Regions from separate parts of the Butyrivibrio sp. WCD2001 genome, predicted to be linked through region 2. Evidence: a T-box and tRNA genes for the amino acid it is inferred to sense, from the RefSeq annotation. Region 2 holds a T-box; the other holds one or more tRNA genes.
The links. The T-box of region 2 lies ahead of ileS (isoleucine--tRNA ligase). A T-box ahead of a tRNA ligase gene usually reads a tRNA of that ligase, here a tRNA-Ile.
Positions count from the first base shown of each region.

Region 1: it encodes a tRNA-Ile, which carries the amino acid that the T-box ahead of ileS (isoleucine--tRNA ligase) is inferred to sense. The anticodon was not compared.

Region 1 is NZ_AUJZ01000021.1:17,222-33,672, reverse strand. Features, by position in the region: gene G630_RS25450 (IS1634 family transposase) at 1-4, opposite strand, end outside; gene G630_RS25620 (PspC domain-containing protein) at 344-634, shown strand; gene G630_RS0114930 (hypothetical protein) at 650-889, shown strand; gene G630_RS0114925 (MerR family transcriptional regulator) at 1,054-2,235, shown strand; gene G630_RS0114920 (class I SAM-dependent methyltransferase) at 2,255-3,031, shown strand; gene G630_RS0114915 (hypothetical protein) at 3,063-3,494, opposite strand; gene G630_RS0114910 (hypothetical protein) at 3,709-4,392, shown strand; gene G630_RS24800 (hypothetical protein) at 4,576-4,716, shown strand; gene G630_RS0114895 (hypothetical protein) at 4,772-4,948, shown strand; gene G630_RS0114890 (MBL fold metallo-hydrolase) at 4,953-5,792, shown strand; gene G630_RS0114885 (hypothetical protein) at 5,831-6,046, shown strand; gene G630_RS0114880 (Pr6Pr family membrane protein) at 6,066-6,752, shown strand; gene G630_RS0114875 (oxidoreductase) at 6,883-7,242, shown strand; gene G630_RS0114870 (Ig-like domain-containing protein) at 7,276-8,703, shown strand; gene G630_RS0114865 (MATE family efflux transporter) at 8,715-10,064, shown strand; gene G630_RS22150 (hypothetical protein) at 10,054-10,266, shown strand; gene G630_RS24795 (hypothetical protein) at 10,290-10,451, shown strand; gene G630_RS0114850 (O-acetyl-ADP-ribose deacetylase) at 10,448-10,963, shown strand; gene G630_RS0114845 (hypothetical protein) at 10,956-11,198, opposite strand; gene G630_RS0114840 (hypothetical protein) at 11,248-11,511, opposite strand; gene G630_RS0114830 (WYL domain-containing protein) at 11,968-12,954, opposite strand; tRNA gene G630_RS0114825 (tRNA-Ile) at 13,192-13,255, shown strand; gene G630_RS0114820 (DUF2828 family protein) at 13,444-14,901, shown strand; gene G630_RS0114815 (RNA-splicing ligase RtcB) at 14,971-16,188, shown strand; gene G630_RS0114810 (leucine-rich repeat protein) at 16,341-16,451, shown strand, end outside.
Region 2 is NZ_AUJZ01000008.1:170,034-186,484, reverse strand. Features, by position in the region: gene G630_RS0109645 (BMP family ABC transporter substrate-binding protein) at 209-1,504, shown strand; gene G630_RS0109640 (ABC transporter ATP-binding protein) at 1,682-3,217, shown strand; gene G630_RS0109635 (ABC transporter permease) at 3,220-4,314, shown strand; gene G630_RS0109630 (ABC transporter permease) at 4,319-5,263, shown strand; gene G630_RS0109625 (cytidine deaminase) at 5,330-5,764, shown strand; gene deoC (deoxyribose-phosphate aldolase) at 5,782-6,441, shown strand; gene ileS (isoleucine--tRNA ligase) at 6,550-9,741, opposite strand; T-box leader at 9,778-10,002, opposite strand; gene G630_RS0109610 (hypothetical protein) at 10,063-11,583, opposite strand; gene G630_RS0109605 (phosphatase PAP2 family protein) at 11,598-12,524, opposite strand; gene G630_RS0109600 (TrmH family RNA methyltransferase) at 12,632-13,450, shown strand; gene G630_RS0109595 (TIGR01212 family radical SAM protein) at 13,447-14,349, opposite strand; tRNA gene G630_RS0109590 (tRNA-Gly) at 14,471-14,543, shown strand; tRNA gene G630_RS0109585 (tRNA-Gly) at 14,593-14,665, shown strand; gene G630_RS25040 (hypothetical protein) at 14,669-14,914, opposite strand; gene G630_RS0109580 (MerR family transcriptional regulator) at 15,023-16,243, opposite strand; gene G630_RS0109575 (HD domain-containing protein) at 16,377-16,451, shown strand, end outside.

The DNA.
Region 1 (16,451 bases), on a different contig from region 2:
CCATAGCAATTACCTCCTTGGTATAATTATACCAAGGATTAAAAGGAATCGCAAGCAAAATGGGCACTTTTGATACAATATTTTGTAGCTACAAAGCCAGTAAGCACAAGGCTTTGCGATGATTAGTCAGATGAGTTTATACCGAATCCTTGGTATAAATTCACGGGAGCTTAGGATGATGAGGCCTGTTCTTTTTGTGCGTTTATACTAGCATCTGAAAGCCACAGAAAAAGAAAAATAAGGGTAGTGTTTTTGCTGTAAATAGATTTTATATGAAGACAAATGAGGATTATATTCGTTATATAAACAAGTGAGTGCTTCAGAAGAAAGAGAGGCGTTAGTTATGAGTGAAAAGAGAATACACAAAAGTAATGATAAAAAGATCTGTGGCGTATGCGGAGGCATTGCAGAATATTTCGGCGTTGATCCTACAATAGTAAGACTTATTTTTGTTCTGGCAGTAATGTTTACGGGCGTAGGAATCCTTCCGTACATCATAGCAGCGATCATCATGGACGAATGTCCTGAAGGCGCAGCAGAAAAAACAACTTATAAAGAAGAAAACAGTTACTCGGCAAATAATAACTATTATGAAACAGATGAACCCGTTGGCTTCAAGTTCCCGATGTCATGAGAATGGGAGAAAATCATGAACAAGACACTTCGAAATGTGTTTGCAGCATGTGCAATAGTAGGTGGCATCTTATTACTTGGAGATGCGCTTGATGAAGGAAATGCACTTTTGATGTGGGAATGCATAGGAATCTTCCTCATAGGAGTGGGCTACCTTTTCCCGGTAAAGCAGGCTGCAAAGTATATACTTGAAAAAACAATTGCGTTAAAGAAAAAGGAAAAAGCTTCCGGAGAGGAAGTTTTCAAATCGGCGTGATAAAAAAAGGAAAAACTGAAGAATATTTTAACTACAAGGGCGGGGTACTTTTCATTTGAATTGTGTCCTGCCTTTTTCATGGGTATAATTATCAAAAACACTGTTGACTCTTCCCTTAGGGAACCCCTTAAGGTTGATTTATCAACAAGAAGGAGGTTTCGAAAATGAAAAAGAAAATGACATCTGGAGAAATGGCAAAGAAGGCGGGAGTATCGCAGAAGGCAATACGTCTTTACGATGAAAAGGGGCTTCTTAAGCCGACTGAGTATTCAGAGGGGAATTATCGCCTGTACGATGCTGCTGCGCTGCAGATCCTTGAAAAGATCGTTGCCCTTAAGCAGATAGGATTTTCTCTTGAAGAAATTCGTGACAATTTAAAGAGCGGTGAGGCAAGTGACATCAAGTCGGCGATGGAGATTCAGCTTCGTAAGATGGAGGAAAAGAAATATCAGCTTGATAAAATCACTGATGCGATAAAGAGGACTTTGGCCCGCAAGGAGAACCTGGACTGGGACGATGTTGCAGGAATTGTACAGTATGTGAATGCCGATCAGACAGCCGACGAGCGCCACTGGGATGCACTTAAGCACACAAGCGGAGAGCTCGACTGGTATGTAAGGATTTTCAGATCGCTTGAGATAAAAGAGGGCAGCAGGGTTCTCGACCTTGGATGCGGATATGCGAAGCTTTGGAGAAACAACTGGACCGAGATTCCAAAGGGCACAAAGATTACGGGATACGATATTCACGGAAGCTGGGCTGATGATTTTGCAAAGTTCATTCCGGAAAACAAGGAAACACTTCCCGAAGACGTAAGTATTGAGCTTGAATTTGAGGATCTTGAGGATGAGAAGACCTGGCAGAAAATAGATGCTACCGGAGAGTATGACGTTGTTGTTGCTCACTACCTTGACTCCGAGATAAAAGATATCGAAGCTATTGTAGCGCATGCAAGCAGCGTGGTTTCCGAAGATGGATATTTTTCATTAAACGGTGCCAACGTGGCAAAGTGGAATAAATATTTCAAAGAAGCTATAGAAGCTGTTGGGGTAGATGCATCTTTCATAGATGAAAAGATAGCTAAGCAGACTGAGAAAAGAAATCAATATATAGCAATGATGGAGAAATACTTTGCAAGGGTTGAGTCGGTTATTTTGCCAAACGTTTGGCATTATACCGAGGCCGGAGAAATTGTAGAGAAAATGAAGGACTACTACAAGGATCAGGAGAAAGCCATCGTTCGTTACGAGGACAAGCTGCTTTCGTACTTCAAGGACAAGATTGAAAAGGACGGTGAGTTTGCACTTGAAACCGGAAGCCAGTTCTGGCATTGCTATAAAAAGTGAAAAAAGTTGGAGGAGCTATATGGGGAACATTTTCATTGATGATACGAAATTCGTCAAAGATCAGTACAAGAATTCAAACGGACTAAGCACCAGAATCTCAATTCACGACAAGTATTCCACCAATAAGATGGGACTGCACAACTGGTATTTTACAGTCATGAAGCTGGAAGAGGGTATGAGAGTTCTGGAGCTCGGCACCGGAAGCGCAGTTATGTGGGTAAAAAACAGAGATGTTATAGGAAAGCTGTCGCAGCTGGTTTTATCCGACATGAGTGAAGGTATGCTCGCTGAAGCGAAGAAGAACCTCGGCGAGATTCCCAATATTGAATATGAAGTCATTGATATTCAGGACATTCCATTTGAGGATAATACTTTTGATGCGGTAATTGCCAACTGCATGCTCTATCATGTGCCGGATATAAACAAGGCGGTATCTGAGGTTCGAAGAGTGCTTAAAAGCGACGGATGTTTCTACGCCGGAACATCCGGACAAAACGGCGTGCTCGAGACCATTGCCGACATTCTTGAGCAGGATATTTCCTATGAGAATAATTTCTCTCTGGAAAATGGAGGAGAGAAACTGGAGCCGTTTTTCACTAATGTCCGGATAGAGCGTTACAAGGATTCCCTTGAGATAACAAATATCGATGATCTCATGGACTACATCTATTCAGGCATCACCTTTGAAAAATCCTGTACTCTCTCACGAGAAGAGGTGAGAGAAAAACTACTGTCCAATATGGCGGACGGTGTTTTGAAACTCCCAAAAGATCCGGGAATGTTTGTAGCGTGGTGAGGGAAATGATTTATCGCGCTCATCGGGGAGTTTAGCCGAAGAAGAAAACAAGCGCAGCGGTTGCGGCAACACTGAAAAGAAAGATTAGTGTTATAAATCTTATTTTTGCACCGCAGGTGTCTGTCTGGATTTCCGGAATTCCATTATTTGTCAGAACATGTACATTAAGGGAATCTCCTGCGTGGAGGTTCCTTTTTGCTGTAAGGACATCGCTTTGCTGCCAGTGACCGTCGAGATTATATTCAACACAATACTTTTCAAAGGTATGATAATAGCTGGAGTGACCGCTAATATAAGCCTTTTCCTTCACAGTACCGAGGCTCTTTACTATATGTCCGCTATAAACGGATGCGCGGAAATAGTTAAACATGCCGATAAAATCCGATACCAGCATCCATATGAGTCTAACTAAGAAAAATCCAAGTATAGCTAAGAAAATATAATCTGTAGGTTTGTCAATCATGATGTATCTCCTTTATAACCGATTGTTTTTCGACGGGACAGCTGTCTTTGCCCCGGTCTATCTATAATACAGTTGGACTTTGGGAAATGTTGCAGAACGTACAAAAAATATTGAAACAGAGAAGATCACAGATTTTTTTCACAAATATTACACACTTTGTAACAAAATCTATGATACAATGCAACGCATAGTTTTGAAAAAGGAGATAAATGTTATGAAAAAAAGAATTTTAGCTATGTGTTTTGCGGTTTCGATGAGTACTATGCTTATTGCATGTGGGGGTGCTTCAAACAGCACTGTTGATGTTCAGGAAGAAGAGATAGCTGAGGCAGCTGAGAGTGAGGCTTCTGAGGCAGCAGAGGAAGCAGCTTCTGATGTAACAGAGGCAGATGTTTCAGATATAGTTGGTGATGTTACAGAGGCAGGCGAGCTTGCCGGTGATGAAGCAGCAGATGGAGAGGACAAAGCAGCTGATGCCGGAGAAGATGGTGCAGCTGATGCCGGCGAGGATAGCGCAGTTGATTACTCAGTTTTCACAAGCGCAAGCAGTGCTGACGTTGAGGCATATGCGCAGAAAATTGTTGATGCTACAAACGCAAAGGATTGGGACACAATCGGTGATATGATCGAGTATCCTATCGGTTCTGAGGAGCTTGGCAACCTTTGCAATAACAAGGAAGAGTTCGTTGCTTATGCTAATGACAAGGGCTTTGACGAAGAGGCACTTGCTAAGCTTCAGTCTTGGAGCGTTTCCGATCTCTGGGCTAATTACATGGGTGCAAGCATCGGCGACGGAGATATCTGGTTCAGAGACCTTAGCCTTGATAACCCTGAATTTAAGATTGTTTCATATCTCGGACTCTATGAGAGCGAAGCTGGTGGAGAGATATCAGAGTAATTACAATATAATATGGATTTGAGGATATGCCGTCATGCTGGTGCGTGGCGGTATATTTGTTTTATGGGAAATGGAAAATGCTCACGTGTGGAATTGTCTGAAAAAAGCCATGCTTTATGGATTGTTTACTGTTAAAAGGCTCTTTTTCTGCTATAGTAGAACTATGAATTTGAGGAGGAGAAAATGAAAACAGTTATTAAGTCGGATATTGTAGAAGCACTAAGGAAAGTAGGGCTTCAGAGCGGGGATACGGTGATGGTACACGCATCGCTGAGCCGGATTGGATATGTATGCGGCGGAGCTCAGGCTGATGAACCAGCGTGAATTAGTGGACTTTGCAGTGTCATGGATTGAGAAAAACAGGAAATAGGAGGATGTTATGGAGACTTGGTACTATGTTGTGGAGAGTATAGACGGCGATTATGCAAATCTTCGCAGAACGGATATAGAATCCGATGATCTTAAGCTTGTTGCGAGAGCGCTCCTGCCGGATGGCATCGCAGAAGGAATAAAGCTTAAGTATGAGCTGATGCAGTATTCTATTATTGATGGGTGAGAATATGCGGATTGTAAATCTGATAGAAAATACCGAGGGTGTAAAAGGTTGTGCGAGTGCACACGGCCTGTCGTTTTATGTGGAGACAGAAAAACACAAGCTTCTCGTCGACCTTGGACCTTCGGAGGAGACTATAAAAAATGCAGAAGTGCTTGGAATTGATCTGAAGGCAGTGGATACTGTTGTTTTAAGTCATGGTCATTATGATCATTCGGGGGGAATTATGCCCTTTTCATCAATAAATTCCACAGCTGCGATCTATATGCAGAAATCGGCGCCGGGAGAATATTACGCAGATGATGGAGTGGCAGAGGACCGGGATAGATACACTTATATCGGAATCGATAAGAATATCGCTGACTTGCCTCAGATAAAGCTGGTCGAAGGCGATTATGAAATTGATGATGAGCTTACTTTGTTTACCATAGAGGAGCGCGAAGAGGATGTTCCGTTTACCAATGCGCGTCTTCTGGAAAAGAAAGATAGTGGTTATATTAGGGACGATTTCAGGCATGAGCATTTTCTTGTTATCAAGGATGGCGGCAGACATATTCTGATTTCCGGGTGCGCCCACAATGGCATTGTGAATATCCTGAAGGAGTACATCAGGAAGTTCGGGGAAGAACCGGATGTGGTAATAAGCGGTTTTCACCTGATGAAGAAGACCGATTATTCGGATGCGCAAATGCGGGTAATCACTGACACGGCAAAGGAACTTCAAAAGTATCATACAATCTTCTACACCTGTCACTGCACCGGAATTCCGGCCTATGATGCAATGCATGAGATCATGGGTGACCAGCTTAGATACGTACATTCAGGAGATGAAGTGGTTTTGGGATGAATTTCTTTGTGATTGGTGAGAAGTAAGGAGCATGAGTTATGTTCTTCAAAAAGAAAAGCGAAAAGAAAACCTATGATAAGGAAAACAAGAAACCCGTGATCAAAGCCAGTATTTGTAATGGGGAACAGGTTGCAGGCTTTCTGGATGTTCATACGGGAACTTTCGAGGAAGTAATGCTGATTAGGGATTCGGAAGATCTTTTTCAGTTTAAGGATACGTATGGAATCAGCGGGGATATTGAGAAGATATACTAAGGCGGCATGAGGTTTATATATGAAAGATTTATCTGCGGGACATCAGAAAATAAGCTGCGTGCTTAAACTTATTACTGTGCTGTCGGCGGTAGTAGGCATTTTTCTCAGTGCTTATGCGGGCAGAAAAGTCTTCATGGGCGGATCGAGGTTTTTGATGTACTTTACGATTCAGTCCAATATTCTTATTGCCATCATCTGTGCGATAGGTCTTTTCCTGATTCTTGGGAAAAAGAAAATCAGCAAGACCTGGTATGTGGTCAAGTTTGTTGGCACGGTTTCAATAACGCTGACAGGCTTTGTGTTTGGCTTCATGCTCGCGCCTCTTCTTGGAGCAAATGCCTGGAATATTCAAAATACGTTGACGCACCTGATAGTTCCTGTTGTTGCAGTGCTGGATTTCTTTGTTATTGCCCCGAGTGCAGGGATTGCAAAGAAGAATGTGATATTTGTCACCATTCCACCCCTCCTTTATGCAGTCTATGCTGGAATCGGATATGTAAGAGGATGGGAGTTTTCACCGGGAAACAATTACCCTTACTTCTTCCTTAACTGGGGAAGCGCCGCCGGAGCATTTGGCTTCTCAAGCGAGCTCCCATATATGGGCACTGTGTGGTGGATACTCGCACTGCTGGCTTTCCTGATGGTTGTGGGCTACTGTTACCTTGTTATTGCGGATTTGATTGGGAAGATTATACATAGAGGTTAGGGCGGCTGATTGGCTCGCGGGAATATTGTAGAGCAAGTGAAAAGAAAAGGGTAAATCCACCGGAAGGAAAATCCTAATTGGATTTACGCGAAGAATATAATACAAGAAAATAATAAGGAACAGAAACAACATGGTAAAGAAAATAGTAAGAGATCCTCTCTTCTTGCAGCAAAAGTCTGAGCCTGCAACGGCAGCAGAGAAGCACATTGAGCATTACAGAGAGAGGGCTGAGCATGGCTGCGGGCTCATATGCGTGGAGGCGACGGCGGTTACTCCGGGCGGAAGATTTGGCAAGAACCACATGGGGCTCTGGGATGACGACCAGATCGATGGCCATGTGCAGATCGCTAAGGCATGCCACGACGAAGGGGCAGCAGTTATCATACAGCTTAATCACGCCGGCCTAAATGCAAACCCTGAGCTGGGCGAAGTGATTGCGCTGTCAGCTGTGCCGACCCGGGATGCCGCACAAATGTCCTGCGGAAACTAAACGAAGCAGGAAATAAAGAAAGGGGGAATAGTAGTGTCAAAGACTATGCCATCGATTATCCTGACAATTGCGCTTTTGATCGGATTATTTTCCGGGACAGAATATGCAATTGCTGCGCATGCTGTAACCGGACAATATCCTCTAAGATATGAGTCAAACGGAGGCGCAGGGACTATGGATCCTATTGAGGTATCCATAGGAGATACCTTCGTATTTCCCGAATGTGAATTTGAAGCACCCGCGAATAAAACATTTTTGAAATGGCAAATGACAGGAGTTGATGGAATACATTATCCGGGTGATACAATTGCGATAGCGTCTAATTGTGTATATGGAGGTGCTATAACCGTGACTGCGTATTGGACTAATGCACCTGCAGCCGGCGTAACCACACGTCCTGAGGAAAAACAGCTGACCTATTCGGGCTCCGCGCAGGAACTAATTACAAGCGGATCAACGTCAGAGGGCACCTTGCAATATGCTATCACAGATACAAACACTGCTCCGACTTATGATAAATTTTCTGCGGAGATTCCAAAGAGAACAGAGGTGGGAGTGTACTATGTATGGTACAGAGTGCGGGGAGATGCTACACACAGCAACAGTAATCCGGTGAGCATCAAAACTGAAATTACGAAAAAATCAATTGCAGGAGCAACAGTTACACTGAGTGCTGCAACCACCGAATATACTGGTTCTGACCAGAGCGTTAAAGTCGAAAAGGTTATGCTCGGAGACACAGTTCTTCCGGAAAACTGTTATGACATAACCGGAGATCTCACAGCAAAAGAACCCGGCACTTATAAAGTGACTGTCACCGGCAAAGGCAACTATAAGGATTCCGCGACTGCCGAGTGGATAATAAAAAAGTCAAGCGAGGAAAAAACACCTGATGCAAAATCACGTTTCCTTTCATCAGTCAAAGTAAAACAGAAGAAGGGAAAACTCATAGTCAGCTGGAGTAAAGGCACTGCATCAAAGTTCGATGTTTATGCGGCATATTGCGGCACTGATTTTTCCCAAAGGAATATGAAGACTACAGGCAGAACTACCGCAACTTTCAAAAAGCTTAACGGAAAACCGATTAATTTTAAAAAGAGCTTCAAGATCTATGTTGTGGGCTATGATAGTAATGGTCAGAAACTCGGGAGAACCATTACTGCACATGTTTCCGGAAAAGACAATAAAGAGTTTGCTAATGTCAAATCCATACATCTTTCCAAGAAGAGTGTTTCCGTAGAAGTTGGCAAGACGACAAAGGTTAAGGCATCTGTAAAGCTCGATGATAATTCCAAGAAGATGAAAGAGCATGCACCAATGTTCCGTTATAAATCTTCTGATGAGAATGTTGCTGCTGTAGATGAAAACGGAAATATCACGGGCGTTGGCGCAGGAACATGTGACATATATTATTATGCTGTAAACGGTATTTCGAAGACATTAAAAGTGACCGTGCAATAAGTGAGGAGTAAATGGAGAAACAAATAGATTTTACAGAAGGAAAAATATTAAGGCCACTGCTGGAGTTTGCAATTCCGGTGCTGTTTGCGCTGTTTTTGCAGTCCTTGTACGGTGCGGTTGACCTTCTGATAGTAGGAAAATTCGGAGAGTCCGCGGATGTTTCGGGAGTCTCCACCGGCTCGCAGATAATGCAGACAATCACGAACCTCATGACCGCCTTGTCCCTTGGCATCACTGTTTTCCTGGGACAAAAGATTGGAGAAAAAAAAGGAGAGGAAGGCGGAAACGTTGTCGCAAACGGAATAATGCTTTTTCTATCGCTGGGAGTGATTCTAACAATACTTATTCCCCTGTGTTCGAGCGGACTTGCAAAGGCGATGAACGCACCGCAGGAGGCGTTTGACCTGACCTCAGCGTACATAAGAATTTGCGGAATGGGAATCATAATAATAATAGCCTATAACCTGATCGGCAGTATTTTCAGAGGGCTCGGAGATTCCATCACGCCGCTGGTGTCTGTGCTGATTGCCTGCATTTGCAACATTGTCGGGGACCTTGTTCTAGTGGCCGGTTTTAAGATGGGAACCCGCGGAGCGGCGTATGCCACGGTGGCTGCGCAGCTTGTGAGCGTGATAATCTCGCTTGTTTTGATCAGGAAAAAGACGCTGCCCTTCACGCTCAGCAGGCAGAGCTTCAGCGTGGACAGAAGTATTATAGGAAAAATTCTTTTCATAGGTACGCCGGTTGCGCTTCAGGATCTTCTCGTAGGTATTTCATTCCTTGTGATCCTGGCAATAGTCAATGCGTTGGGACTTGTGGCCTCCGCGGGAGTTGGCGTATCGCAGAAAGTATGCGGATTCATTATGCTGATTCCGTCGGCGTTTGCCCAGTCAATGTCCGCTTTCGTATCACAGAACAGAGGCGCAAAGAAATACGACAGAGCCTTCAAGGGCCTGAAATATGCGATAGGCGTGTCTTTCATCTTTGCAGTGGTCATGTTTTACATGGGATTTTTCCACGGCGATATTCTGGCGGGACTTTTTGCTAATGACAAGGAAGTCATCATGGCGGCCTGGGATTATCTGAAGGCGTACGCCATCGACTGCCTGTTTACATGCTTTTTATTCTGCTTCATTGGATTCTTCAACGGCATGGAATATACGAGGTTTGTCATGCTTCAGGGAATCGCCGGCGCGTTCCTTATAAGGATTCCGGTGTCGTATTTCATGAGTAAGCAGGAGCCGGTATCACTTTTCAAAATCGGCCTTGCGACGCCGTGTTCAACCATTGTTCAGATCATAATGTGCTTCATCTGCATGTTTTATCTGCAGAGAAAATTGGGGGAAAATCATGAGCATTGAATACAAGAAACTGACGCAGGAGTACCTGGACACCATCATCAGCATGAGAATCAATCAGCTGACGGAGGAGTACACTTCAGAAGGAAAAACACCCCCTGAAGGCGTCGACCTAAACGCAGCACTTCGCGATTTTTATATGAAAAATATGGCTGCCGGCACCTATGTCTCATGGCTGGCATTCGATGGGGACAAAATCAATTAAGGGAAATGACTGAGGAGGTGCTTATGGCAGTTTACAGATGTAGAGCGTGTGGTTACATTTTTGATGAGGAGAAGGAAGGAAAAAGCATCCGTGATATCGATGTGTGCCCGAGATGCAAGCAACCTGACGATATGTTTGTGCTTGTTGAAGAAGATGGAAACACAGAAGGGAAGGAAGAAAAATGAGCAGCATAAATTATCATGCAGGCGATATAACTAAACTCAAAGTAGATGCGATTGTTAACGCAGCGAACTCGAGTCTGCTCGGCGGAGGCGGCGTTGATGGCGCAATACACAGGGCTGCGGGTCCGGAGCTTTTGAACGAGTGCAGAACGCTTAACGGCTGCAGAACCGGTGAGGCCAAGATCACGGGAGGTTACAACCTTCCTGCGAAGCATGTCATTCACACTGTGGGACCGATTTACAGCGGCAGTGCCTCGGATCCGAAGGACCTTCGTAACTGCTACTGGAACAGTCTGGAGCTGGCAAAAAAGAATGACCTTCACAGCATCGCTTTTCCTGGAATATCTACAGGAGTTTACGGGTATCCCAAAAAAGAAGCGGCAAAGGTTGCCCTCGCCGCTGTTAATGATTGGATTGCTGAAAACGCCGAATACGAGATAGAGATAACCATCGTGAATTTCTCGGAAGAGGATTATCTGATCTATCAGAAAACCGCGGCGGAAATGTTTAACTGATCTTCTGTCCTTTTCCCTTAAGGCCTTTTGAGGGAAGGAATTTCTTGTAGGCTTTAAGAACTTTCTTCGGAACCTTTACTTTTGCGTTCGCGTTTATCTTCTTAATATTCTTGTTCTTCGGACCAGTGAATTCAATTGTGTTTGTACCGATAACTTCATAGCTGTTTCCGTCGGAGCCCTGCTCAACAGCACCTACAGTCTGTCTCTCAGCAAAGGCAAAAGTACTGAAGTGCATGATCGTAAATGAAATGGTTCCGTCACTGTTGAACCTCGGATGGATCAGGTCATCCCCAATGCCAGGTCATGATGGTTTTGCCATCTTTCTCCAAGTAAACAAAATAGTAAGCTTCCTGATCTACGACTGTGAAAATTGCGTGATGATCATCACTCCATTTAAGATTGGTGGGTGCAACCAGGGCTGCAGGCGTTTCTGTCTGAGCCGCGGATGTTTCTGCTGCAATAACGGTGAAGTTTGTTAATCCGATTACTGAAAATAGACACAGCATAGCTGTGGTGAAACATAAAAGATTTCTCTTGATTTTGTTCATTCCTCGCTCCCCTTATAAAATTTTCATACCCTCGGACTCTTATACTACATAAAAACTGTGAAATGTGGAATGTGGAAGGAAAAAGGTAAATCTTCCGAAGGAAAATTGCTAAGTGGATTTATGCAGAAATCATGGGTTACCAAGATAACATAAATAATGCATAGATCTGGGTATGGAAAAGATTTTTTGATGCCAAGAAAAAGTGAAAATGAAGAATATCTTGGTAGTGACTACTTCATGAGCAACCAAGATAATAAGAATAATACAAAAATCTTGGTACGAAAAAGAATTTTTGCTACCAAGATAAAGTGGAAAAAAGAAATATCTTGGTAGAGCTGCTTCCAAGCACTACCAAGATATAAAGAATAGTCAACATATATTGGTACAACAAGTTTTGAACACTACCAAGAAAACAAGAAAAGCAATCGTATCTTGGCACAACAAGCTATAAACTCCTCACCTACTATATTCCCTCAGCCCATAATAATAGAACTTCCTGATCTTCTCCTTCAGGGATTCCGGCTCGATTACGATGGCGTCGCGGCCGAAACGCTTGAAGTACTCCTCAAGCTGGAGCTCGGGCCAATCAAAGTAATAGAGGTCGCCTTCAATCTTGGAGACAAGTGGGCGGTTCTTGGTGATTGCCTTGAACTTTCTGACGCCGTAGGGGTTGAGACGGACGACAGCCTGCACGGTAAGACCCACGGAATGAGGGCTGCGGAGGGCCTTTTCCCGAAGCTCTTCCTGAATGTCAGGATTAACAGCAAAAGTATCGGAGGTCACAAAGACACTTCTAAGTCTGGAGATGCGGAAAGTCCTGGGCTTTTTGGCGCGCCTGTCAAAGCACAGTAAATAGTTGCACTGCTCCTCCTTGGAAGGCGCAATGATATAGGGCTCAACATAGTAAGCCTTGTTGTCGCCGGAGGTTGTGGTTGTGAAAGAGAGGACCCGGTGCTCCTTCAGTGCCCGCGAAATATCCTCATAGCTGTCCTTGAAAATGATGGACTCTCGCTCGCTTCGCGGAATGGACAAGTAAGCATTGAACATGTCCTTGAGGTACTGCGAGAGAGAAGTTTCTGCCAGCATATTGTTCTCGATTATCTTCAGAATTTCATAAGAAGACCCGCTCACAGTCAGGGTGAGCGCGGAGTTTTTGCCTCTCTGGAGGTGATCGGCCTTGATATATGTGCTCACGATCTTATCTGCAAGAAAAGCTGCATCCTTCTTACTAATAGAAGAAAGCTCGCTCAGATCCTGCATAATATTCGCGAGCAGCGCCTCGCTGTCGTGCCTATACTGATCAAAGTAGTTCACAATCAGCGTCTTGAGAAAAGCGTTGAGATTCACGCTTTCGTCATTCTTGGTGAACTCGAAGAGTTCAGCGTCATTTATAAGTCTTGATTTTGTATCCTCTGAAAGATAGATTTTATACTTTTCTGTCATATTGCGCCTCTTTTATGGGGATGTATATTACATCATAAAAAACATATTTAAACCATTTATAACATTATATTGGGGTCGCAGAAAAGAGTCAAACTGCATCTTTTTATCTCCAATACACTGCGCTATGATTAAGTCACAACGAAGACAAAGCCAAGTCACAAGCGGCCTGGCGAGTCACAAAGTCAAGTCACAACAGGCCTGGCGAGTTACAAAGACACAGACAGCAACTAACTTACAGGATAGCTAAGAGGTGAAGCACCGGATGAATAATCCGTGATCGCGGGTTCAAATCCCGCTCCAGCCCGGAAGGGTGTATGTGTCTTGAAAAAAGAAGATACTAACAGCAATTAACTAGGGACGCGTTGAAAAGTCAGCTGTAGCATGATTTAGGCATTGCGGGGTAAGAGCCCGCGGCGCGTAAAAAACAGTATCTTGAAAAGCGGCTCATGGAAGCTACAGATCTGTGAGCAACAACAGGAGGAAACCAACATGTTATCATTCTTAAAGAAAGAAGCAAACATCACATATACAGAGAACGGCGCAGTTACCTATGTTTCAACACAGTCCGACTGCCTTGATCTTTTCGCAACAATAGGCGCGCTCAGAAGAGCTTCCGAGGAAGACATCATCACCAGATTCGTGAAGGCGTACGCTGAGGATGCGGACCTTGCGATGAAAATGCTCTTCTTTGCAAGAGACATCAGAGGCGGCCTCGGTGAGAGACGAGTTTTCAAGGTAATCCTTAAGTACCTCGCCGCTACAGATCCTGAGTCTGTGAAAAAGAACATCGCGAACGTTGCGGAGTACGGCAGATACGACGATCTTCTTGCGCTCATGGACACACCTGTGGAAAAAGAAGTCATGAACTACATAGAGCAAACACTTCGCTCAGATATGAACGCCACCACTGACATCTCTCTCTTGGCAAAATGGCTCCCTTCCATCAACGCAAGCAACAAGGAAGCCATAAGAAATGCAAAGAAGATCGCGAAGGCCCTTGGCATGACTGACTCCGAGTACCGCAGAACCCTGTCGGCACTCAGAGCGCAGATCAAGATTATAGAGAACAACCTCCGTGAGAAGGACTACACCTTTGACTACGAGAAGCAGCCCTCCAAGGCGCTCTACAAGTACAGACAGGCCTTCATCAGGAATGACGGCGAGAGATATCAGGCTTTCATAAATAGAGCGCAGGCAGACCCTTCAGTCATGAATACAGGCGCGCTCACACCTTATGATGTAATCGCACCCGTGATAGACAGAAGAGGTAAAAACTTCAGCGTGGAAGAGAGACAGGCGATGAACGCTACCTGGAACGCGCTCCCGAACTTTGCGGGCGCGGAGAACTCCCTCGTAGTTGTCGACGGCTCGGGCTCAATGTACGGCTGGGACAATCCCACGCCGGCAGCAGTTGCGCAGTCACTTGGCATCTATTTTGCAGAGAAAAATACAGGCGCTTTTCATAATCACTTCATCACCTTCTCGGCGAACCCGAGACTCGTGGAGATCAAGGGATGCGACATAGTGGAAAAAGTCCGCTACTGCATGCGGTTCAACGAAGTCAGCAACACTGACATCGAAAAGACCTTCATGCTAATCTTAAGAACTGCCGTAAACAACAAACTCACGCAGGCTGATATGCCGGAGAAACTCTACATCATCTCCGACATGGAGTTCGACTGCTGTGCTAATAATTCCGGAATGACCAATTTTGAGAACGCGAAGGCGCAGTTTGCAAGATACGGCTTCAAGCTTCCCCAGATAGTTTTCTGGAACGTGTCGAGCCGCAATCAGCAGCAGCCTGTAAAAATGAATGACCGCGGCGTGGCGCTTGTATCAGGCTGCAATCCGCAGATCTTTTCAATGTTAAAAGACGGCGATTTGGAACCCTACAAATTCATGATGAGCGTTCTTTCATCGAAAAGGTATGAAAGAATAGTCGCATAGCCGGGACCCAAAAAAGAAAACAGCCGAGAGCGTGCAATACTCCCGGCTCTGACAAAAAGGAAAAAACCAATGAACACAATAGAGATCAAAGGAAAAGTAAACACTGCTCTTTGCTTCGCTAAGGTAATCGAGGACGAGGCAATCGAGCAGATAAGAAGAATGTGCGACTACCCCATGACCGAGGGATCCAAGATCAGAATCATGCCCGACGTCCATGCCGGGAAGGGCTGCACAATCGGAACCACCATGACCATCACAGACAAGGCCGTGCCCAACGTCGTGGGCGTGGATTTGGGCTGTGGCATGTACACAGTTAATCTCGGAAAACAGAACATTGACCTTGAGAAGCTTGATATGGCGGCTTTTACCGTGCCTTCAGGAAGAGAGGTCTGGGAGGGCAGAGTCGAGAAATTCGACTTAACCGAGCTTCGCTGCTACAGACAGCTGAAAGACACCAAGCGTCTCGAGAGATCCCTCGGGACACTCGGCGGCGGTAACCACTTCATCGAGGTGGACAGAGCTGCCGATGGGACCCAGTACCTCATAATCCATTCGGGCTCCAGAAACTTAGGAAAACAGGTTGCTGAGCTCTATCAGACACTCGCCGTGGACCTTGCAAAAGGTATAGGAGATTATCTCGAGGCGAGGGATGAACTCATAAGAACCTACAAGGAGCAGGGCAGAAGAGGCGAGATCCAGGCTGCACTTAAAGAGCTCTACCATAAAAAGTATGTTGAGTTTCCTTCAACCATGCCCGAGGATCTTTGCTACTTAACAGGAAAATATCTTGAGGGCTACCTTCACGACGTGGAGATATGCCAGAGATTTGCCAAGAGAAACCGCGAGAAAATGGCCGAGATTTTACTTGAGAAATCAGGTCTGTCAGGCGGGGAGTCTTTTCACACGATACATAACTACATCGACACCGACGAGATGATCCTAAGAAAAGGCTCAATCGCAGCCCACAAAGGAGAGAAGGTTCTGATCCCCATCAACATGAGAGACGGATCCGTGCTTGCGATCGGCAAGGGTAACCCTGAGTGGAACTACTCCGCACCCCACGGCGCAGGAAGAATCATGTCCAGAACCGCTGCGAAGAACAACCTCTCCATGGAGGAGTACAAGGAGTCAATGAAGGGAATTTTCACATCATCCGTCTGCGAGGCGACAATCGACGAGGCCCCCATGGCCTACAAATCCCTTGACGACATCATCGACGTGATAGGGGAGTCGGTGGAGATCGTGGACGTCATGAAGCCGATCTACAACTTCAAGGCCTCAAACTGATATGTACATAAGCCGTGAAAACTGAATAATGAACAATATAGGCTAAGCAATTTTGTTAATAGTTTAGCCTATTTTTCTGATGCCGGCGTAATTTATAATTGTTTTTGTAGCGTTAAGTCATGATTCTTTTTGTGACATTGGGGGAAATAAATATGAAGAAAAAGAGACGTCTGGTTTCTATTGTTTGCGCTGCCGTTCTGGCACTTTCAGGCCCTGGGGTTCTAGGGGCCGGAGATTTCACTTTGACTGCTCATGCAGAAGAG
Region 2 (16,451 bases):
ATGTCATTACCCACTTATTGTATCGCAAAATCATACATCTTACTAGTTAAGGAAAAATAAACATCATATAAACACCGTATTTATACAAAAATTATTATAACTTGAGAAAAATAAGATATTTGCTTATAATGAATTTAGCTGTGATTTTATTTCACAGTTACACGTTTATAATGTTTAATTATTTTAAAAAGAAAGGGAGAAAAACATTATGAAAAAGTTACTTGCTATGATGCTTACAGCATCACTCACGTTCAGCCTTGTTGCTTGTGGCGGCTCATCCGCAAATGACGCAGCAGACACAGCACAGTCAGCCGCTGAGGAAGTTGCTGATACTGCAGAAGAGGTAGTTGAAGAAGCTACTGACGCTGTTGAAGAGGCAGCTGAAGAGGGTACAGACGCTGTTGAAGAGGCAGCTGAAGAGGGTACAGACGCTGTTGAAGAGGCAGCTGATGCAGCTACAGAGGCTTCAGGAGACTATTCGATCGCTATGATCACAGACTCCGGTGACATCACAGATATGTCATTCAACCAGACAACATACGAGGCTTCAAAGGCATTCGCTGAGGCTCAGGGTGTTGACTATCAGTACTACAAACCCACAGAAGATTCAAACGAAGCACGTGTTGCTGCTTTCGACAACGCTGTAGCTGACGGTTACAACGTAATCATCGTTCCCGGTTATCTTTTTGCTGAGATGATCGCAACTGTTGCTGAAGAGAACCCCGATGTAACAATCATCGCTCTTGACTGCAGCGCAGGTGATTTCGAAGGCGCTGGCATGGACGAGCTTCCTTCAAACGTTTGCTCATTCACATACCAGGAAGAGCTTGCTGGTTACATGGCTGGCTACGCTGTAGTTAAGGAAGGCTACACAAAGCTTGGTTTCCTTGGCGGTATGGCAGTTCCTGCAGTTATCCGTTACGGTTACGGTTTCGTTCAGGGTGCTAACGATGCTGCAAAGGATCTTGGCAACACATCTGACGTAGAAGTTAACTATGTATACGGCGGACAGTTCTTCGGTGACGAGTCTGTAACAGCTGTTATGGATACATGGTATCAGGGCGGCACAGAGATCGTATTCGCATGCGGCGGCGGTATCTTCACATCTGCAGGCGAAGCTGCTAAGAAGACAGGCGGCAAGGTTGTTGGTGTTGACGTTGATCAGTCCGGAACAATCGATGGTCTCTATGGCGATGGTGTTTGCGTAACATCTGCTATGAAGGGTCTTGCTGCAACAGTTAACTCAACTCTTACAGACCTCTTCGCAGGTAAGTGGGATTCATACGCAGGCAAGATCGAGAACCTTGGTCTTGTATCAGGTGATGATGCATCTCTCAACTATGTACAGCTTCCTACAGATACATGGTCAATGAAAAACTTCACAGTTGATGATTACAACACTCTTGTAGCTTCTATGTATGCAGGTGATATCACAGTTTCAAGCGATATCGATGCTATGCCCGCTACAGACATCACTGTAAACGAGTTTGACAACATCCACTAATTGAATAAGCACTAATTTAAGGCGTCTTTCCCGTTTTGGGAAAGGCGCTTTTTTATTGCCCAAAGGACGCCAAAACTCTTTTTTCGCACACTAAAAAATGATAAACTATATTTTAAGAACGGATTCCGGTCGGAATTCATGTTTTTCATGCAAAAAATACAGAAAGGTGTGCTACTTATGGAAGATTATGTAATTGAAATGTTGCATATCACGAAGGAATTTCCCGGCATAATAGCTAACGACGATATTACTCTGCAGCTAAAGCGCGGCGAAATCCATGCACTTTTGGGGGAAAACGGCGCCGGAAAGTCAACACTTATGAGTGTTCTTTTTGGTCTCTACACACCTGAAAAAGGTGTGATCAAAAAAGACGGCAAGGAAGTTAAAATTGCCAATCCCAACGATGCTACTGCTCTCGGCATCGGAATGGTTCATCAGCACTTCATGCTGGTTGAGATTTTCTCTGTTTTAGACAATATCATTCTTGGGTCCGAGCCAAGCAAATTTGGTTTTCTGACAAAAGCGGATGCCAGAAAAAAGGTTCTCGAACTCTCGAATAAATATAATCTTAAGGTTGATCCCGATGCCCTTATTGAGGATATTACCGTAGGAATGCAGCAAAGAGTTGAAATTCTGAAGATGCTCTACAGGGACAATGAGATTCTGATCTTCGATGAGCCCACTGCTGTTCTGACTCCTCAGGAGATCGACGAGCTGATGAAAATCATGAAGGAACTTGCCGCTGAAGGAAAGTCCATTCTTTTCATCACCCACAAGCTCAATGAGATCATGCAGGTAGCAGATCGCTGCTCGATTCTCAGAAAAGGTAAATATATCGGAACTGTAGACGTTAAGAGCACTACTAAGGAAGAACTCTCTTCCATGATGGTTGGCCGCGACGTCAAATTTGCTGTTGAAAAGAGCGAAGCAAAGCCTGCAGAAGAAGTACTTAAGGTTGAAAATGTTTGTGTAAAAAGTAAACTCCACTCCAACGACTCTGTGCACAATGTATCCTTCAACGTTCGCGCCGGTGAGATTGTTTGTATTGCCGGTATCGACGGTAACGGACAGACAGAATTTGTTGGTGCCCTCACGGGACTCGATAATATCTCCAGCGGTAAGATCACTCTTCTTGGCGAGGATATCACCGACAAGTCCATTCGTTACAAAAACACACATGGTATGAGCCATATTCCGGAGGACAGACATAAACACGGATTAATCCTCGATTATACCCTTGAGGAGAACATGATCCTCCAGAGATACTTCGAGCCGAAGTTTTCTCAGAACGGTCTTTTAAAGAAGGCTGAGATGAGAAAATATTCGGATAAACTTTCCGAGGAATTTGATATTCGCTCCGGACAGGGTTCTTCAACTATCGTAAGATCCATGTCAGGTGGTAACCAGCAGAAAGCCATCATAGCCCGTGAGATGGATAAAGACCACAAGCTTCTTATAGCGGTTCAGCCCACCAGAGGTCTTGACGTAGGTGCTATTGAGACAATACATGAAGAAATCGTAAAGGAACGCGATGCAGGAACTGCTATCCTTCTTGTTTCTTTGGAACTGGATGAAGTCATGAATCTCTCTGACAGAATCCTTGTTATATACGAAGGTGAAATAGTCGGTGAAGTCGATCCCAAGACTACGACCCTTCAGGAACTCGGACTTTACATGTCCGGCGCTAAGCGTGACACAAGAAAGGAGGCATAATCGTGGACGAAAAGACAAGTATATTTAAAAAACCCGGATTTCAGACTCTGCTTGCATCCGTTCTATGTGCAATACTCGGTATTTTTCTCGGATATATAATTCTTCTTCTGATGAATCCCGAGCATGCGGCAGAAGGAATGTTTGCAATCCTTCGAAATTTCTTTAAATTTGCCGGTAACCAGAAGAAACTGATGAGTGCACTGGGATCGGTGCTGGTAAAATCCGTACCTGTAATCCTCTGTGCTGAAGCTATTCTGTTCGCATTCAAGACAGGTCTTTTCAATATAGGATGCGCCGGTCAGTATACAGTTGGCATAATTGCCTGCCTGTACACCGCGCTTGCCCTTCATTGGAACTGGTTTTTATGCATACTCTGTTCAATTCTTGCAGGAGCTGTATGGGGTTGTATCTGCGGTTTCTTCAAAGCATATTGCAATGTCAACGAGGTTATCGCCGGTATCATGCTGAACTGGATTGCACTCTATATATGCAACATTATTCTCGGCAATAAGACCGTTATGGATACTACTAAATCAGAGACCCATAACGTTAAGGGGGCAAGTCTCCTGCCTGCCTTTATGAGCGGATTTTTCGGTAAAAACAAATATATGACAATTGCCGTTCCTCTCACAATTATCATAGCCATTCTGATTCTCTTTGTTCTCAACAAGACCACCTTCGGCTATGAGCTCAAGGCAACAGGTCACAGCAAGGATGCTGCTAAATATGCCGGAATGAATGCTAAGAGAAATATCATCCTTAGCCTTATGATTTCAGGTGCCATCGCCGGACTTGCTGCAGGACTTTACTATCTCACAGGCATTGAGCATTACAAGATTGCTTCCTCAGTTCCCGGAATGGGCTTTTCAGGAATAGCTGTTGCTTTCCTCGGCGGTCTTCATCCTATAGGAACAATATTTGCCGGTCTGTTCGTAACCTATATAACTCAGGGCGGACAGTATCTTAATACAAATTATTACAACCCTCAGGTTGCAGATCTGATGATAGCAATAATCATTTACCTGTGCGGCTTCGTACTGTTCTTCAAGACAATACTCAATAAGCCCGCAAAAAAGACTAGCAAGAAGGAGGTGTAAGGATATGGCATTACTTATTCAGTACACACTTATATTCTCCGCCGTTTTGATTCTTGTTGCTCTTGGCGGTATGTTCTCAGAACGAAGCGGTATAATCAACCTGGGTCTTGAGGGTATCATGGTATTCGGTGCCATGGCAGGTGCTATGGTAATGGTGCTTCTCCCTTCCGATGCATCGAAGTTCACCATAATATCACTTACCCTTATCGCCGCTGCATTAGCCGGCATGGTTTCATCACTGCTTATAGCTGTCGCTTGTATTAACTTTAATGCGGACCAGACTCTTATCGGTACAGCGCTTAACATGCTTGCTACAGCCGCTGCAACAGTTATTATCAAGGCATTTAATACTGCAAGATCAAACGGTTCTGATTTCTCAGCAAAACTTGACTATGTAAGAGGACATGATGCCTTCATGTTTAGCATTGGACCTTTGCAGCTATCATGGTTTGTTGTTGTAGCCGCATTACTTCTTGTAATTGCTATAGTTGTCTTTTACAAGACCAAGTTTGCGTTAAGACTTCGTGCCTGCGGTGAGCATCCTCATGCAGCAGATTCAGTTGGTATTAATGTATACAAAATGAGATATGCCGGTGTAATCATTTCCGGATTCCTTGCAGGAATCGGCGGTATCATCTACATCGCTGCCGCTAACTCAACCTGGCATTTTGATTACGGTGTTGCAGGTGCCGGCTTCCTTTCTCTTGCGGTTATGATCTTTGGTCAATGGAAGCCCGAGAGAATAGCATGGTCAGCAATTCTGTTTGCTGTTTTCAGATCCTTATCAAACGTATACATGGGTATCGGTTTCCTGCACGCACTTCCGATTTCAGGAACAGTTTATAACATTATGCCTTACGTGATTTCACTGCTCGTTCTTGCATTTACTTCCAAGAACTCCAGAGCTCCTAAGGCTGAAGGTATCCCTTACGATAAGGGACAGCGCTGATGCCAGCTGTTATGTCCCAATAATTTAGGGATGTGACATTAAATAACATAATGCAGAGGTACTGACATGACACATGAAGACCTTATCTCAAAGGCTCTTGAGGCCAGAAAAATGGCCTATACACCCTATTCGCACCACGCCGTAGGTGCCGCCCTCCTTACGAAGGACGGAAAGGTTTATCTTGGCTGTAACATTGAAAATGCTGCATACACACCAACTAATTGCGCAGAAAGAACAGCACTGTTCAAAGCAGTAAGTGAAGGAGAGCGGGATTTTACAGCAATCGCTATTGTAGGTGGTCCCGATAATCAGGAAGAACTTCCGATCTGCGCTCCCTGCGGAGTATGCAGACAGGCGCTCAATGAATTTGTTGATCCCGAGACCTTTGAGGTAATACTTGGTACAAACGATCCAAAAAACTACAAAATATTCAAGCTTGCTGAATTACTGCCCCTGGGCTTTGGTCCTAAAAATATGAGTTTTTTGAAGGATTATCAATAAAGAAAGAAGGATATGAAATGGATATCAAAACAATTTTAAATCACTGTGATCACACACTTTTAAAGCAGGAAGCAACCTGGGATCAGATAAAAGAGATTGCTGATGACGGCATGAAATACGAGACAGCTTCTATCTGCATTCCTCCCTGCTACATCAAGCGCGTTCATGACTACACAAACGGAAAGCTCAATATCTGCACAGTTATCGGTTTCCCCAACGGAAACATGACAACCGAGACAAAGGTATTCGAGACAAAGGATGCTATTGAAAAAGGCGCAAATGAGATCGATATGGTTATCAATATCGGTGAACTTAAAGCTAAGAATTATGACTATGTTCTGAATGAAATCAAGGCAATCAAAGCTGCCTGCGGTGACCACATCCTTAAAGTTATCATCGAGACCTGCCTCCTTACAGATGAAGAAAAGATTAAGATGTGCGAGCTTGTTACAGAGGCTAAGGCTGATTACATCAAGACTTCCACTGGCTTCTCTACTGCAGGTGCTACATTTGATGACATCGCACTCTTTGCCAAGCATGTTGGTCCTGACGTAAAAATGAAGGCTGCAGGCGGAATTGGAAGTATTGCTGATGCTGAAAAGTTCATGGAGCTTGGCGCTGACAGACTTGGAACCAGCAGAATCGTTAAGATTGTAAAGGACGAAAACCTGATATAATAACCCGACATAAAAAAGCCCCCCGACGGTGTAATTCCCACAAAAAGCTCGTTGCAAAATACGCATAATCGCTTTTTGTGGAAACCACACTGCCGGGGGCTTTTTTATTTACAGTTTCTCAACACCGATAGTTACTTTCTCGCCGTTGATATCCCATTCTTTAGCGTTTGCTACATCATTGTCATATACGATTTCAGTAGCAAGAACCTTGGTTGAAATAGAATCAGCATTATCCTTAACGATCTGAGCAATCTTGTCATTACCGTTTACAGACAGCTTGATGTGATCCATAACTTCAAAGCCTGAATCCTTACGCATTGTCTGAACCTTACTGATAACCTCATACATGAAGCCCTCGTTAAGAAGCTCCTCTGAAAGATTGGTATCAAGAACTACTGTGATGCCATGATCCTCTGTACTCTCGAAGCCTTCCTTCTGAGCCATATCGATGAGGAGATCTTCCTCAGTAAGCTCAACTGCTGTTCCGTTAACTTCAAATTTAAGAGCTCCGTTAGCCTTAAGCTCATCCATTGCATTATTTCCGTCGAGTGATCCCAAATACTCCTTAATTCCGCCGAGTACCTTACCGTATTTAGGTCCTACTGTCTTAAGCTGAGGCTTGAAGGTGTATGTTGTGAAATCTCTTACATCATCCGCAAAGACTACCTTCTTAACATTCAGCTCATCCTCGATGATCTCCTGATAGAACTCAGAAACTGTCTTCTCAGCCTTAACATACATCTGTCCGATAGGCTGACGGTTCTTGATTGCAGCTGCATTTCTGCAAGCACGGCCAAGAACTACGATCTGAAGTACTTCATCCATGTTCTCCTCGAGTTCCTTATCGATGAAGCTGCTGTCAACCTCAGGGAAATCGCAGAGATGGATTGACTCAGGAGCTGAAGCATCACTTGTTCTTACAAGGTTCTGGTAAATAGACTCTGTCATGAAAGGAACCATGGGAGCTGCTGCCTTACATACGTTTACAAGTGCTGTGTAAAGAGTCATGTAAGCAGAAATCTTATCCTGCTCCATTCCCTTAGCCCAGAAACGCTCACGGCATCTTCTTACATACCAGTTGGAAAGATCATCAACAAATGCATCAAGTGCCTTTCCTGCTTCAGGAATTCTGTAATTCTCAAGGTTCTTATCAACCTCACCGATCATGGTGTTCATCTTGGAAAGAATCCACTTATCCATTACAGTGAGCTTGTCCTTCTCAAGTGTGTACTTGGAAGCATCAAATCCGTCGATATTTGCATAAAGCACGAAGAATGCATAGGTATTCCAAAGTGTTCCGAGGAACTTTCTCTGTCCTTCCTGAACTGTCTTACCTGCGAATCTTGAAGGAAGCCAGGGAGCAGAGTTTGTATAGAAGTACCATCTGATTGCATCTGCGCCGTATTTCTCAAGAGCCTCAAACGGATCAACCGCATTGCCCTTTGACTTACTCATCTTCTGTCCGTTCTCATCCTGCACAAGGCCGAGTACTATAACATTTTTAAATGCAGGCTTATTGAAAAGAAGTGTTGCCTCTGCGTGGAGTGAGTAGAACCAACCTCTTGTCTGGTCTACAGCCTCAGAGATGAACTGAGCAGGGAACTGCTTCTCGAAGAGCTCCTTATTTTCAAAAGGATAGTGGAGCTGAGCGAAAGGCATTGCACCTGAATCGAACCAACAGTCGATAACTTCCTTAACTCTGTGCATCTTCTTGCCGCACTTAGGGCAGGTGATCTCAAACTTATCGATATAAGGCCTGTGAAGCTCTGTAGTCTCAGCAGAAGGATCTCCTGAAAGTTCAGCAAGCTCTTTTCTTGATCCTACTGAAAGCTGGTGGCCACAGTCATCGCACTCCCAGATATTGAGAGGTGTTCCCCAGTATCTGTCACGGGAGATACCCCAGTCCTGAATATTCTCAAGCCAGTCACCGAAACGTCCCTTACCGATTGATTCGGGAACCCAGTTGATCTCCTGGTTGTTTCTGATGAGATCATCCTTAACCTCTGTTACCTTGATAAACCATGAGGAACGTGCAAAGTAAAGAAGGGGTGTATTACATCTCCAGCAGTGAGGATAATCATGCTCCATCTTAGGTGCTGAGAAGAGAAGACTTCTCTTATCGAGATCCTTAAGTACTTCAGGATCCGCACTGATAGCACCCTCATCCATTTCCTTCTGTGTGGGTTTGCAGCGCATTCCGGCAAAAGGTGTCTCAGGCTTAAGCTTACCTTCGCCGTCAACCATCTGTACAAGAGGAGCATCGTATTTTCTTCCGACACGAGCATCATCTTCACCGAATGCAGGAGCGATATGTACGATACCTGTACCATCTGACATCGTTACATAGTTATCGCAGTATATGAAGAACGCCTTCTTGTGCTGTTTGTCTGCTTCATCCTTTGCACACTGGTAAAGAGGCTCGTATTCCTTATACTCGAGGTCAGTACCTACATAAGTCTCAAGAACTTCGTAAGCCTTCTCACCCTCTTCCTTGGCAAGTGATCCAAGTACTGTATCAGCAAGTGCCTCAGCGAGGTAATATGTATAGCCATCTGCTGCCTTAACCTTGATATACTTCTCATCAGGGTTTACGCAAAGACCGATGTTTGAAGGAAGTGTCCAGGGTGTGGTTGTCCATGCAAGGAAATATGCATCCTCATCCTTAACCTTGAAGCGAACAACAGCTGTGCGCTCTTTGAGCACTTTATAGCCCTGTGCAACCTCGTGTGATGAAAGAGGTGTACCACAGCGAGGGCAGTAAGGAACTACCTTGAAGCCCTTGTAAAGAAGACCCTTCTTCCAGATCTCATTAAGAGCCCACCACTCGGACTCGATGAAGTTATCATCATAGGTGATGTAGGGATGATCCATGTCTGCCCAGAAACCAACTGTTCCAGAGAAATCTTCCCACATTCCCTTATATTTCCATACGGATTCCTTACACTTCTTGATGAAGGGCTCCATACCGTATTCTTCAATCTGCTCTTTTCCGTCAAGACCGAGGAGCTTCTCTACCTCAAGCTCAACCGGAAGACCGTGAGTATCCCAGCCTGCCTTACGGGGAACAGTGTAACCCTTCATTGTGCGGTATCTCGGGATCATGTCCTTGATAGCACGTGTGAGCACGTGTCCGATATGCGGCTTACCGTTTGCAGTCGGCGGTCCGTCATAGAACATATACATCTCACCCTTGCTGCGAGTATCTACGCTCTTCTGGAAAATATCCTGATCTTTCCAGAATTTCTCGATCTCTTTTTCACGGGCGACAAAATTCATATCAGTGTCAACCTTCTTATACATTTGAGACTCCTTTCGATTAAAAAAGACCCGTCCTGTAAAAAGGACGAGTCTGAACTCGCTGTACCACCTGTTTACGCATACTCCCCGAATTTACGGTTTTATATGATTCTCCGTAACGGGGAGACTCCGTCATGACTTACTGTAGTTCAGTCATGCAGCTCAGAAGTGATTTTCTATATTCTGTACTTGCACCTGCTCGCACCATCCGCAGGCTCTCTGAAGCTTTCTATAAATATATACTGTCTTCGTCACAGCTTTTTCTATACAATTAAAAAATATTTTATTCATAGTATTAAAAAAAGTCAATAGGATGTATAGATTTTATTCATTATAATAAACGCTTTCCTTTTCATAGAATAAAACTGCCCCGTCTTTATAAGGTGAGCCGTCATGGGGATAAAGAATATCAGGATCGACTGTTATAGGCAAAATCTCGACATTCTGCTCATCACCCGTAAGTCTTCTCGTATTTTCCTGCATAATCTCCCCGTACTGCTGCGCTGTATTATCCTTCAAACTCGTAATCGCCGCGGATGTAAGATACCTTCCGGGAAACAGAATTATCACTCGGATACACGCTGCAACTATCACGAAAACTGTTGCCGCACTTAACGCTCTTACCAGAGTTCTATTATATCCCTGCTCTTTTCTTGCAAAAATCCATCCAGTGAAATAAAACACATTCAGAACTATAAGCAATATGAAAACATAGAAGACCGAATTCGATACCCTGTTAACAGAGAGCTGCTCCTCTATGTACACTTTTGAAATCTCTGAGTTTCCAATATATGCAAAAGGCGAATACAGAGCTGAAATCAGGCAATAACTAAGTACTGTAATCACACCGGGCAAAGGAAACTTAAACTTTACCGCATCCTTTTTCTGCAGCTCCAGAAAAGTTCTCCATATAAGGATTCCTGCGAGAATCGCAAATCCCAGAACTTCAATACTTATATGACGAAGAACAAAATGAAATCCCAGTACAAAAGAATTCCTTACTGTGACAAATACGCTGTTTTTTACGGAGTTTGCCATTGCCATGCGGTTTTTATTACCCGGCGAAAGAAGATTCAGGGCTGTCCCCACAAAATAATTCAGTGAAGGGATAATCGCTCTTTTAATATGTGAGCAGTCCTTGTCACCAGACAGGAGCTGGCTTAACAGCGCAAACAAAACTACCATGATGATAAAAAGAAGTCCGCCAAAAACAGTTATATTATTAACTCCTGCAGCCAGAAATCCCGCAAGAGATGAAAGCACTGTTAATAGCATGGATTTTTCACGAATAAAGGAATTCTTCAGAAGAAGTGCCAGAAAAAGCACAAATAAAGCATGTCCAAAGGTATAATGAACGGCGCTGTTATACCAGGTAAAACCCTCTGCCTTTCCATCCACAAGTTCAACAGTGATAAGAAATGTCAATAAAAACAGCGGATAATTCATCCTGTTTGTTTTTAAGACATCTTTCCCTATCACCTTAAAAAGCGCAAAGTACGATAAAAACATCGCTCCAAGCATAATAAATGCGGTCAGGTGATAGAACTTTGTCTTGAAAACCGCAGGCTGAAGCTCCATCAGAAAACAGGAGGTATACGTCCCCTGCCATCCAAAATATGTATCAAATGTATCTTCAAAAGCTGCCCCTATAGCCTTAAGCACAGAACCTGTATGAACAAATGCCCTATGAGGCAGCGCACCGTAAGTAAAATCATCTGCCCAGGGAAAGGCATACCTTGCAATATAGATAACCGGAACAATAAGTGCCAACATGATTATGGTCAGCAAGCAGCATTTGAATATATATTTTGATTCCGATTCAAAAGTATAATCAGACTCTCTCATTTATATCTCCGGCTTCAGTTTTCTTTTTTCTTAAAGAACTTGAAAAGAATTGGATAAACACCAAGCATCACAAACACAACTATTGTGTACCTGATGAATCTCACCATAAAAGCACCCGTGGTGTTGGATGCAAGAAATTCCTTTGAAAAAGGAAGCTTAAGAGCAGTATTTAGTACCAGATAAACAGCCGCTCCTCCCACAAGCCTTATAATTATTTCAAGCGGTTTTCTTGTCTCTTCAAAATTAACAAATCTTTTCTCAAATTCTATAGCCAGATAAAAGCCGGCCATAACTCCCATAGCTGTATAGTAATCCGATGTTTTGCAATAGAAAAATCCAATTGAAGATACCGCAAAGAATATAAGATTTAACAGTGAGCGTCTCTCTTCCCCGACCTTTTCGTAGATAAGAGGAACGATGAATACAATGGCAATACCGGTGGCCCATCCCGTCAAAACATCCGTAGGATAATGAACTCCGACAACTACTCTAGATATTCCTACAAGAAAAGGAATTATAATAGCAATTATTAGAACAAATCGGTTTTTCAGATACCCTGCAAGTGATCCGTACACTGTTGCCGAATTCATTGAATGAGCACTCGGAAAAGAGTAACCCTGCGCAGAAATATCATCCAGAGCTCCCGATTTTTCCACAGGCCTGAAGCACTTAATATTTTCATGAACCATATAGGGCCTTAGCCTTAGTGCAATATTTTTTATCAGAGGATTGAGCACCCCTCCTAATACCGCATTTGTCCCGATATAGATTCCAAACTGCTTGTCATAGCACCAGTAAAGAAATCCCAATATAAAAAGAAGGACCGTCTCTTCTCCAAGTGCTGAAAAGTGCGAAATAAAACCGGCTCCGGCCTCTCCTAATAAATTTTGAAGCCATTCCATCAGCTGTGGCTCAAAACCAAAATAAAAAGTATTCCCCATAAGAAAAAGTCTCCTCAAATTACTTATTAACTTCTTTATTTTATCAGATGAATTCCGCCATTTCCAATTTGTGCTATACTTTTTTATTATTGGTCAGGGAGAAAAAGATGATCCAAATAATTGAAACAACCAATCTTGAATCAGCCGGGCTTTCAGTTTACAGCGAGCAGTCCGAAGTACAGCTATACCGCATAAATGAACCTGCTCCGGGCATTTTTATTGCTGAGAGTCCGAAGGTAATAGAGCGCGCATTGATCGCCGGCTATGAGCCGATTTCTGTGCTGATCGAAAATAATCAGATCAGAGGTGAAGCCTCTTTGGTTTTAGAAAAACTTGCGTCTCTTCCCTTTAAAGTTCCTGTATTTTCTGCAAGTGACAGTATTCTCACATCCATTACCGGTTTCCACCTCACACGCGGTGTGCTTTGTGCTATGAAAAGAAGGCCTCTTCCGTCTGTAGACGATGTTTGCAAAAATGCGCGAAGAGTAGCCGTTCTTGAAAATGTGACAAATCCCACCAACGCAGGTGCAATTGTTAGAAGCGCCGCTGCACTTTCCATGGATGCTGTTCTCTTTTCTCATGGCTGTACGGATCCCTTATATCGCCGCGCAATACGCGTAAGCATGGGTACGATATTCCAGATTCCCTGGACGTTTCTTCCGGAAACAGGAAGCATGGAGGTCTTGAAAGCTCTTGGCTATTCAACCGTGGCCATGGCTCTTCGTGATAATTCCAGATCCATAGACGATCCGGAGATAACCGCTTCCGAAAAACTTGCTGTATTCCTCGGTGCTGAGGGAGACGGACTCTTACCTGAGACCATAGATGCCTGCGATTATTGTGTGAAAATTCCTATGTCACATGACGTTGATTCCCTCAACGTTGCTGCTGCCAGTGCTGTAGCATTCTGGGCTCTGTCTCGTTAAAGCAGCCCCTTTGTCCTTCTGTTTAAGGTATTTAGCACATTCTTTTTATCAAGACTCCAAAGCGGCTCTACAAGTAGTCGCCTTGGACCATCTCCGGTCATTCTGTGGATTACCGTATCTCCGGGAAGCATTTTCAGACTTTCCATAATTAATTCTGCATGTTCATCCAGTGTCAAAATATGAAAAGGATTCTCTTTGTACTCCTCATACATCTGAGTTCCTTTCAGTATCTGCAGATTCTGCAACTTTATTCCATCAAGCGAAGGCTCCAAATCTGAAAGATAGCCTACAGTTTCCAGCATATCCTCCTTAGTCTCACCGGGTAATCCGAAAATCACATGAACAATTACTTCTATCCCTGCTTCTTTAAGATTTTTATATGCTTCCTCAAATACCTCGATAGTATATCCCCTGTGAAAATGCTCAGCAGTTTCCTCGTGAATCGTCTGAAGGCCAAGCTCAATCCACACTGGTTTTATCTCCCTTAGCTCCCTCAGCATTTGAAGCACTTCTCTTTCAAGACAATCAGGCCTTGTCCCTATAGAGAGAATCTCAATGTCTTCTCTTTGGATTGTCTCAAGATACAGCTTTTTTAGTCTGTCTACATCTCCATAGGTATTGGTATATGACTGAAAATATGCTATGAACTTCCTCGCATCGGTTTTATTTTGTATTCGTCTTTTAGCATCTTCTATCTGTTCATCCACAGAAGCAATGTCAGCTGCAAATTCTCCGGAGCCGCCCTCCGAGCAAAAGGTACAGCCCCCGGTAAGATGTGTCCCGTCAGGCAAAACTATGCTTCCGTCTCTGTTCGGACATGTACAACCTGAAGTCAGAGATAATCTGTAAACCTTCTCGCCATATTTATTTTTCAAATAATCGGATAACCTGATAGCCATTATCAACACTCTTCTTTTTGCGTATTTTCATATTATGCATATAATATCAAATTTCTTGTTGACAATACATATATCCTTGTGTATTATATAACTTGCGTTGCAGATGCGACTTAATATATATGCGATAGTAGCTTAGTTGGTAAAGCGCCACCTTGCCAAGGTGGAGACCGCGGGTTCGAGCCCCGTCTATCGCTCTTTAAAATCAAATATTGTGGTAACCGAGCTTAGCTCGTTTACATATACGCGATAGTAGCTTAGTTGGTAAAGCGCCACCTTGCCAAGGTGGAGACCGCGGGTTCGAGCCCCGTCTATCGCTCGCTTAGGAAGTTCCGAGATTCTTAATTCTATTAAGGGTTTCGGAGCTTTTTATTTGTATAAAATCAATAATATTATTGAGTAATTCTGCGTGACCAACTTCATCTGTGCTGTTTTTCATATCACAGTACTTGTTCAATAGGTCTCTAACATCTTCAAGGTCATCTGACTTAGCGTGAGAGTAATACCTTTCATTCGTTGCAACGGAATGGCCAAGAAGATAAGCTCGCTTAGCCACTTTTAAATCCAACCTAGGTCAGGCTTTGATTTCTGTCCTAGACACGTTCAATAAAATTTTCCGTTAATTGTGTGTATAACAAGGTAGACAACTCGGAAACCCGCATCTTTCCTTTCCGTCTCAATTAATTGCGATAAAGAGCCCGGCATCCTTGGTGATGTGGAATTCATGACTCACCTTTTTCATAATATAATTCTTAAATTCTGCATACCTGTTCAGAAGATAGTGGTTCTGATTGCCGTGGCACGAAAAAATATAATCTATTAGAGGACCAGCATCAGTAATGATTATTTCATCCTTGTATTTCTTCAGTTCCACTTCTCCAAATACGCCGCGCAATATATCAGCACCATTCTCCAGACCAAATATTTTGTATAAGTCATTGCTGGAAAGCACGATCCTATCATCAAAATCTATTACCAGCTCTCTGATCTCTTTCATATGATTACTACTATATGTGCTGCAGACTAGTCTTCCGCCGGGCTTCAGCACTCTGCGTATTTCCTTACAAGCAAGATGGACATCGTCACAATAAAAAAGGACGTGCCCCGCAATTACAAGATCAAAGGATTTATCTTCAAATGGGATAGCATTAAGGTCAAATGCTTTGTAGGAAAAAGTTAAGCCCCGAAGTTCTTTTGAATATGCTGATACAGCACGGTCTATATTCTGTCTTGCATCATGCAGTATACCTGCAGAGATATCTGAAAGAGTTATTTGTATATCTGTATAATTGCGCTTGGACAATTCGCTTATATTCTCTGCCCATAATGCTCCATTACCGCAACCAAGCTCAAGAATATCCATCCCGGAAGAGATATCACATTCCTGTAATACCCAGTTAAACCATCTTTGTTTATTCGTTGAATATTTGTTATGAAGTTCTATCCTGGCAGAGATGTTGCTTGCATTTTGATATTGGCTCTTTAAGTTGTTCTCCATTGAAGTCATGTGAATCAGATCAAGCATCTGCTTCCAATCGGGAGTGGCAGAGCTTTCTATAGCTTTAATGGTGGCATTTACACCTGCCTCAACATTTTTCATTTCATCAATTCGCTCTGAAAGCAGCTTTTTCTGCATCTTTAGGGCATTTAGAATGAAATGATTATCAGTCTGACCATTTGGTATTTCTTTTATCTCATCCAGAGAAAATCCCAGGTACTTTAAAAGCAATATCTGCTGTAGAATAGCAAAATCGTAATCTGTGTAAAATCTTGTACCTGACTTTGTTATATAAGATGGCGCAAGCAGACCCTTCTGGTCATAAAATCTTATAGTTCTTACCGATACGTGAGCCATTTTGGCAAATTGTCCGGATGAATAGTACCCATTTTTATTCATAAAAGTATTCTCCAATATGATTAAAAAAGTTCTTGAAGGTTACGTTACGTCACCTTTTATAATCTGAGTATAGCATAGTTATAAGTTCAGTGCGCGCCTGAATATAGTCAAGATAAGATTGGAGGTATAACAGATGTTTCCAAGTATCAAAGAAGCTCTTGAAGAGTTAGAAATAGCAAGAAAACTGAATCCCGGACCATGGGTGGAT